One region of the Ruminococcus sp. 8Y-12 genome, then DNA from elsewhere that is predicted to be linked to it. Evidence: predicted binding sites of a transcription regulator. Region 1 holds the regulator's gene; the other holds the start of a gene.
What was found. Region 1 encodes HrcA, which represses chaperone genes, less so after heat shock. Its sites were predicted from a motif close to TGTTAGCACTCNNNNNNNNNGAGTGCTAACA; they were not measured.

Region 2: the regulator HrcA is predicted to act here: its motif matches at 1,649-1,679, upstream of AC0THY_RS11925 (co-chaperone GroES).

Annotation. Positions count from the first base shown of each region.
Region 1 is NZ_CM176623.1:2,987,165-2,990,754, forward strand. Features, by position in the region: gene AC0THY_RS11315 (SGNH/GDSL hydrolase family protein) at 1-61, opposite strand, end outside; gene AC0THY_RS11320 (hypothetical protein) at 189-1,322, opposite strand; gene hrcA (heat-inducible transcriptional repressor HrcA) at 1,662-2,747, shown strand; gene grpE (nucleotide exchange factor GrpE) at 2,806-3,489, shown strand; gene dnaK (molecular chaperone DnaK) at 3,556-3,590, shown strand, end outside.
Region 2 is NZ_CM176623.1:3,098,671-3,102,260, reverse strand. Features, by position in the region: gene groL (chaperonin GroEL) at 1-1,306, opposite strand, end outside; gene AC0THY_RS11925 (co-chaperone GroES) at 1,326-1,610, opposite strand; gene codY (GTP-sensing pleiotropic transcriptional regulator CodY) at 1,876-2,658, opposite strand; gene topA (type I DNA topoisomerase) at 2,789-3,590, opposite strand, start outside.

The DNA of each region.
Region 1 (3,590 bases):
CAAGCAGGCAGACAATCGCTGCAAAGGCCAGGACGAGCATAATTGTTGATCCTTTTTTCATCACTCTCTACCGATAAGTTATCCTTTCCTAAAGCTTAGCTTCAGAATATTTTACGGCTATCATATCACATTTTATTGAAATGTCAATGCCAGCTCTTCGTTGTACAGACAGAAGGTTTTCCTTTGTTTTAATGAAAGCCTTCAAAATTAACGCCTCTTCCATACGTCCATTTTCCGCGTAAATATGCCTGATTATTGGAATAATAGATGATTGCTTTTTTATACTTTTTGAGAAGACTGCTCCCGCCATATTTTTTAACCATGGTGTAGAGATCCCAATGATATCGTGTTGCCCCCGTCTTTTTCAGACTTTTCATTAGATTTGTATATTCTTTCATCTTTACCACAGTGGAGGATTGGGGAATCTTATTTTTTTTCATATATTTTTTCCCGTAGGGCCACATTTTTTTGTGCTGGCCTCCCAGCCGCAGGGCGGCTTTCCGAATGGTTTCTCCCTTTCGGAACATCCTGGAATAAACCTCATCGCTGTCCACCTTGCGGTAAATGTCATAATTCCATTTATCCCACTCCCATCCGCCAAAATCCAATTGTGATACAACCATATAATCTGTATAAGATTTGTAAAAATTCAGTACGCTGGTCGTTCCTGAGACACAGTTTGTTCCGTAATCAATGATCGCAAATTTCTGCCCAAATACCTTCAGTCCATAATTCATAACCTTTTTGGTATCACTCAAATTTAAGCAGCCGCAGAAGGAGCTTCCTCCTCCATGGCCAGAATACTTGATGACGATGTGCCGGGAGGGAGAGCGCTTATGGATTATATTGAAAAAAGCTTTGTATGCGGCTAAACGCTTACTGCTATCTTTCTCCACATCTCCTTCCAGGTTCTTACACTTGACAGATTTTATGAGATAAGACTCTCGAAAGTCCAATCCTGCCTTTAGGTATTGGCTTTCTGTCATGCTGTCCACATTGTTTTTTTGGGCATATTCACTCCATTTATCGTCCAGATTATTGTCAAATTTATAGAGACTTATGCGATCTTCCCAGATAATTACATCGTATAATAGATAGCAGTCCGTATCTTTGACAGGAACCGCAGAATAGACGCCACCCAACCCTCCATCCTCAAATTTATCGGTGGCATAAGAGGTTCTGATGACCACCACCGGGTCCTTTGCAGATATTTTTACCGAATCATAAGACTTTGCCGCGCAAACATCTGTTTTTGCGAAGCCCAGCAGTACAATTGCCGAAAGAAAAAGTAAAACCCGATTTAACTTGTTCTTATTATTCATGTTTCCCTCCTGTTTTTTCTGAATCCCCGTTTTTTCGGACCCGGGAAAAGCGCCGGTATCTCTTTTAATTAGATCAAACTTGCTCATTTTTTTAAAATATAGCATCATTAAAAAACCATGTCAACGGTAGATTTCCTTGAATTTCCATGGTTTTGTCCAAATAGCCCTTTAAAGTGAGGAACTGGTATCAATCTAATGAACCTATAAATGAAAAATAATTTCTAAAAAATACATAAATACTATTGACAAAGAAAATTAAGAGTGCTATCTTAGGAACATAGATGTTAGCACTCTACCAAGATGAGTGCTAATAACAAAAAAGGGAGGGAGGATTTAAAGATGCAGTTGGATGAACGCAAGACGAAAATCTTGTACGCTATCATTAAAACTTATCTGGAAACCGGGGAACCGGTTGGCTCCAGAACCATATCCAAGTATGCGGATTTAAATCTGAGTTCCGCTACAATCCGCAATGAGATGTCTGATCTGGAAGATATGGGTTATATCCTCCAACCCCACACCTCAGCCGGAAGGATTCCCTCTGATATGGGATACCGTTTTTATGTGGACCATCTCATGGAGGAGAAGGAAAAAGAAGTCACGGAGATGAAGGAGCTGATGATCCAGAAGCAGGATAAGATGGATCTGGTTCTGAAGCAGGTGGCAAAGGTGCTGGCCAACAATACCAACTATGCAACCATGATCACCTCTCCTCAGTATCACCGGACAAAGCTGAAATTTATACAGCTCTCGGTCATTGCGGAAAACCAGCTGCTGGCGGTTGTAGTGACAGAGGGGAATGTGGTTAAGAACAAGATGCTCCGCATTGACCATCAGCTGGACAATGAGACGATTCTGAAACTGAATATTCTGCTGAACACCAGCTTAAACGGCCTGACCATGGAACAGATCAATCTGGTTACCATCGCGAAGCTCAAGGAGCAGGCAGGGATACACAGTGAGGTGGTCAACAGTGTATTGGATGCGGTAGCAGAGGCCATTCAGATGGATGATGAGGACTTAGAGATCTATACCAGCGGCACAACCAATATTTTCAAATATCCGGAGTTGAGCGACAGTGAAAAGGCCAGTGAGTTGATCAGTGCATTTGAGGAGAAACAGCAGTTGGCAAATCTGGTGGCAGAGACTATGACAGCGGAGGAGAACACGGGCATTCAGGTCTATATAGGAAATGAATCTCCGGTACAGACCATGCGGGATTGCAGTGTGGTGACAGCAACCTATGAATTAGGTGAGGGAATGAAGGGAACGATAGGAATTATCGGGCCGAAAAGGATGGATTACGACAAAGTAGTCAGCACACTGAAAACTTTGACAACGCAGTTGGATAAGATATTTAACAAGACGAGTGAGGACTCTTCCGTCTCGGTAGGCAGAGAGAGGAATCACCAAAAACAAGAGTAACGAAAAAGGATGAAGAAGGGCGGTAGAGAGCGTGTCTGAGGAAAAGCTGCAAAAGGATATGGAGATAGATGAGAACAAGGACGCTGTTTCCGATGCGGAAAATGAGACTGGTGAGACGGTTGGGGAAGTGACCGAGGAGGAAACGGATACAGAAGCTGTGGAGGAAGATTCACAGGATGAGGAAAATGCCGGGGAAGCCTCTGAGAATGAGGATGGCAGCGGTCAGGAATCCAAGGGAAAGGAGCCTGAGGGAAGCGGTCCGGGAGAGAAGAAAGGCTTCTTTGGTAAGAAGAAGGATAAGAAAGACAAGAAGGATCAGCAGATCGAAGATCTTACTGACAGGCTGAAACGCCAGATGGCAGAGTTTGATAACTTCCGCAAGAGGACGGAGAAGGAGAAGGCCTCCATGTATGAGGTCGGCGCAAAGAGTGTGATCGAAAAGATGCTCCCTGTGGTTGACAATTTTGAGAGAGGCTTGGCGCAGGTTCCGGATGAGAGCAGGAATGATCCCTTTGTGGAGGGCATGGATAAGATCTACAAACAGCTGATGTCTACTTTGGAGGAATTGGAAGTAAAGCCGATTGAGGCTGTGGGTCAGGAATTTGACCCCAATTTTCACAATGCAGTGATGCATGTGGAGGATGAGGAACTGGGTGAGAATATCATTGCCGAGGAGTTCCAGAAGGGTTACACTTACCGGGATACCGTGGTAAGGCACAGTATGGTAAAAGTAGCCAATTAAACGGACACGTCTGCCAACGCAGACATTACAATAAAATGAAAACATTGCAATGAGGAGGAAATGACAATGGGTAAAATCATAGGAATCGATTTAGGAACAAC
Region 2 (3,590 bases), 110 kb from region 1:
TCTCATCGCCTTCCATGGACTCTACCAGCTTGGCAACTTCCTTAGAAGCATGGATGTAAGCGGAACCGCCTCCTGCTACAATACCCTCCTCAACAGCTGCTCTTGTGGCATTTAAAGCATCCTCCATACGCAGTTTAGCTTCTTTCATCTCTGTCTCAGTAGCCGCACCTACACGGATCACTGCCACGCCGCCTGCCAGCTTTGCAAGTCTCTCCTGCAGTTTTTCTTTGTCAAATTCAGATGTGGTCTCCTCAATGGAGGCTTTGATCTGTCCAATTCTGGCCTGAATAGCCTCTTTGTCTCCCAAGCCATCTACGATAACTGTGTTTTCCTTCTGTACCTTTACAGATTTTGCACGTCCCAGCTGGTCAATGGTTGTATCTTTCAGGTCCAGACCAACTTCCTCGGAAATCACCTGTCCGCCTGTGAGGATTGCGATATCCTCCAGCATAGCTTTTCTTCTGTCGCCGTATCCCGGAGCTTTCACACCTACTACCTGGAAGGTTCCGCGCAGCTTATTTACAATCAGAGTGGTGAGTGCTTCACCCTCGATATCCTCAGCTATGATCAGAAGCTTCTTGCCGGACTGTACGATCTGCTCCAACAGAGGCAGAATCTCCTGAATATTGGAAATTTTCTTGTCTGTGATCAGGATATATGGATCATCCAGAACAGCTTCCATCTTCTCCATATCCGTTGCCATGTATGCAGAGATATACCCTCTGTCAAACTGCATACCTTCTACCAGGTCCAGCTCTGTCTTCATGGTCTTGGATTCTTCGATTGTGATAACTCCGTCATTGGAAACCTTCTCCATCGCATCCGCTACCATATTTCCCACTTCATCATCACCTGCGGAGATAGCTGCCACTCTGGCCATCTGGTCTTTTCCGTCAACCTTGCGGCTCATAGCTGCAATAGCATCCACTGCAATGTCGGTAGCTTTCTTCATTCCCTTGCGCAGTACAATGGGATTTGCACCTGCTGCAAGGTTCTTCATTCCCTCCTGGATCATGGACTGTGCCAGAACTGTTGCGGTTGTGGTACCGTCACCTGCCACGTCATTTGTCTTTGTGGCAACCTCTTTTACCAGCTGTGCGCCCATATTCTCAAATGCATCTTCCAGCTCAATCTCTTTTGCGATGGTGACACCATCGTTTGTGATCAGCGGAGTGCCAAACTGCTTATCCAGAACTACATTTCTGCCTTTGGGTCCTAAGGTTACTCTAACTGTGTCTGCTAATTTGTTTACACCAGCTTCCAGTGCTGCTCTGGCGTCTGCTCCGTATTTGATTTCCTTTGCCATGATTTCTCTGCCTCCTCGATTATTCTACAATTGCCAAGATATCGCTCTGTTTTACGATAATATACTCTACATCATCCAGTTTCACTTCGTTGCCTGCATATTTAGAATAAATTACTTTATCCCCTGCCTTTACCTGCATGGTAACTTCTTTTCCATCTACCACTCCGCCCGGTCCAACAGCTACAACCTCTGCTTCCTGTGGTTTCTCCTGGGCTTTGCTTGCTAAAATAATACCTGATTTTGTAGTCTCTTCTGCTTCAAACTGCTTTAATACAACTCTGTCTCCCAATGGTACTAATTTCATTGTACGACGCCTCCTTAGATATTTGTCAGTTTTTCTGTTATTAGCACTCACTTTTGTCGAGTGCTAACCGTTAGCATTATATTAGTGAAAATCCTTGATTTGTGCAAGCATCATTATTGCCGCGTATTTGGATCTATATCCACTTTTTCTCTTGTTTTCTCTTTTAATCTCCTATTTTCTCACATTTTATTTTTTTAGATTTTTTTTAGATTTCTCTGCGGCGTTTTTTGTATAGGAAAATCCTGCCGTTTCCGGCAGGATTTTCTCAGCTCTTCTTTTCCTTTTTCAGCTCTGCCAGTTCGTCAAATACCACATCATTGATTACCTTAATGTAGGTACCCTTCATTCCGGACGAACGTGACTCTATGACCCCTGCGCTCTCAAATTTGCGCAGAGCATTGACGATCACCGAACGGGTGATTCCCACCCTGTCCGCTATCTTGCTGGCTACCAATATCCCCTCTGTGCCTTCCAGCTCATCAAAAATATGAATGATAGCCTCCAGCTCGGAAAACGACAGTGTGCTGATGGCTGATTTCACAATCTGCACTTTCCGGTTTTCCTCCGCATTCTCTTCATGAACGGAACGCATCATTTCCAGTCCCACCACTGTTGTGCCGTACTCGCTCAAGATAATGTCGTCAATCTCATATTGGCTGTCGCACTTGTACATAAACACCGTGCCAAGCCGCTCTCCTGCGATATCAATGGGATTGATAATCGCTTGATATTTCTTAACTCCATCTCCCATAAATCCAAGTGTTTCCAAGTTTACGTTTTCCTTGGTCGATAATACACCCAAAAGTCTCTCATTCAGCATTGGATCAATAAAGCCCCCGACCTCATCGTCGATCAGCTCTTTGATCTCCTCCACGCCTTCACATAAGCTTACACCAAGGACTTTGCCCTTTTTACTGATTACCAGTATGTTGGAATTCAAAATCTCTGTGAGTACCTCGCAGATGTCATTAAATACCACCTTGCTGGAATTGTTGTTGTGTAAGAGCTTATTGATCTTTCTGGTCTTATCTAGCAATTGTACGCTCATACTTCCTCCTGTCCTGTCCACTCCACCCCAAAGTTGACATACATCACATAGTTATTTTATGCCAAATATCATTCTAGCACACAATTGTCTGATTTTCAACCAAAATCTCAAAAAAGTCGAAAAATTTAAATTATTTCTTTCTGTTTTCTACATAACCGCAGGTTTCATCCATGCACACCAGCTTATTGCCCTTTTCCAGTAAAATATTTCCACATTTGGGACACTTTTGACCGGACGGCTTCTGCCAGGACATAAAATCGCAATCCGGATTGTCCTCACACCCGTAGTACTTTCTTCCTTTTTTCGTTTTACGCAGCACAACCTCCTTGCCGCACTTGGGGCAGGCGACCCCGATCTTTTCCAGATACGGTTTGGTATTCCTGCAGTCCGGAAATCCGGGGCAGGCCAGGAAACGCCCATGTGGACCGTATTTTACCACCATATTGCGTCCGCACTCTTCACAGATGACATCCGTCACCTCATCCTCGATCTTCACCTGCTCGAGCTCTTTCTCAGCAGTCTGCACTGCCTCCTCCAGATCCGGGTAGAAGTTGCGCACCACGGTCTTCCAATTTACGACTCCCTCTTCCACCTTGTCCAGCAAAGACTCCATATTGGCAGTAAAGTTCACATCCACGATGCTGGGAAATGCCTGCTTCATGATATTGTTGACCACTTCTCCCAGTTCCGTGAGATAGAGATTCTTGTTCTCCTTTGCCACATAACGCCTGTTGATGATCGTGGTAATAGTGGGAGCATAGGTACTGGGGCGTCCGATCCCCAGCTCCTCCAGCGTCTTAACCAGCGCAGCCTCCGTATAGTGGGCCGGCGGCTGTGTGAAGTGCTGCTTGCTGTCAAATTCATTCAGGGAGATCTGGGAATCCTTGTCAATTCCCTTGAGCATCAAGTTGTTCTCTGCAATATCGTCCCCC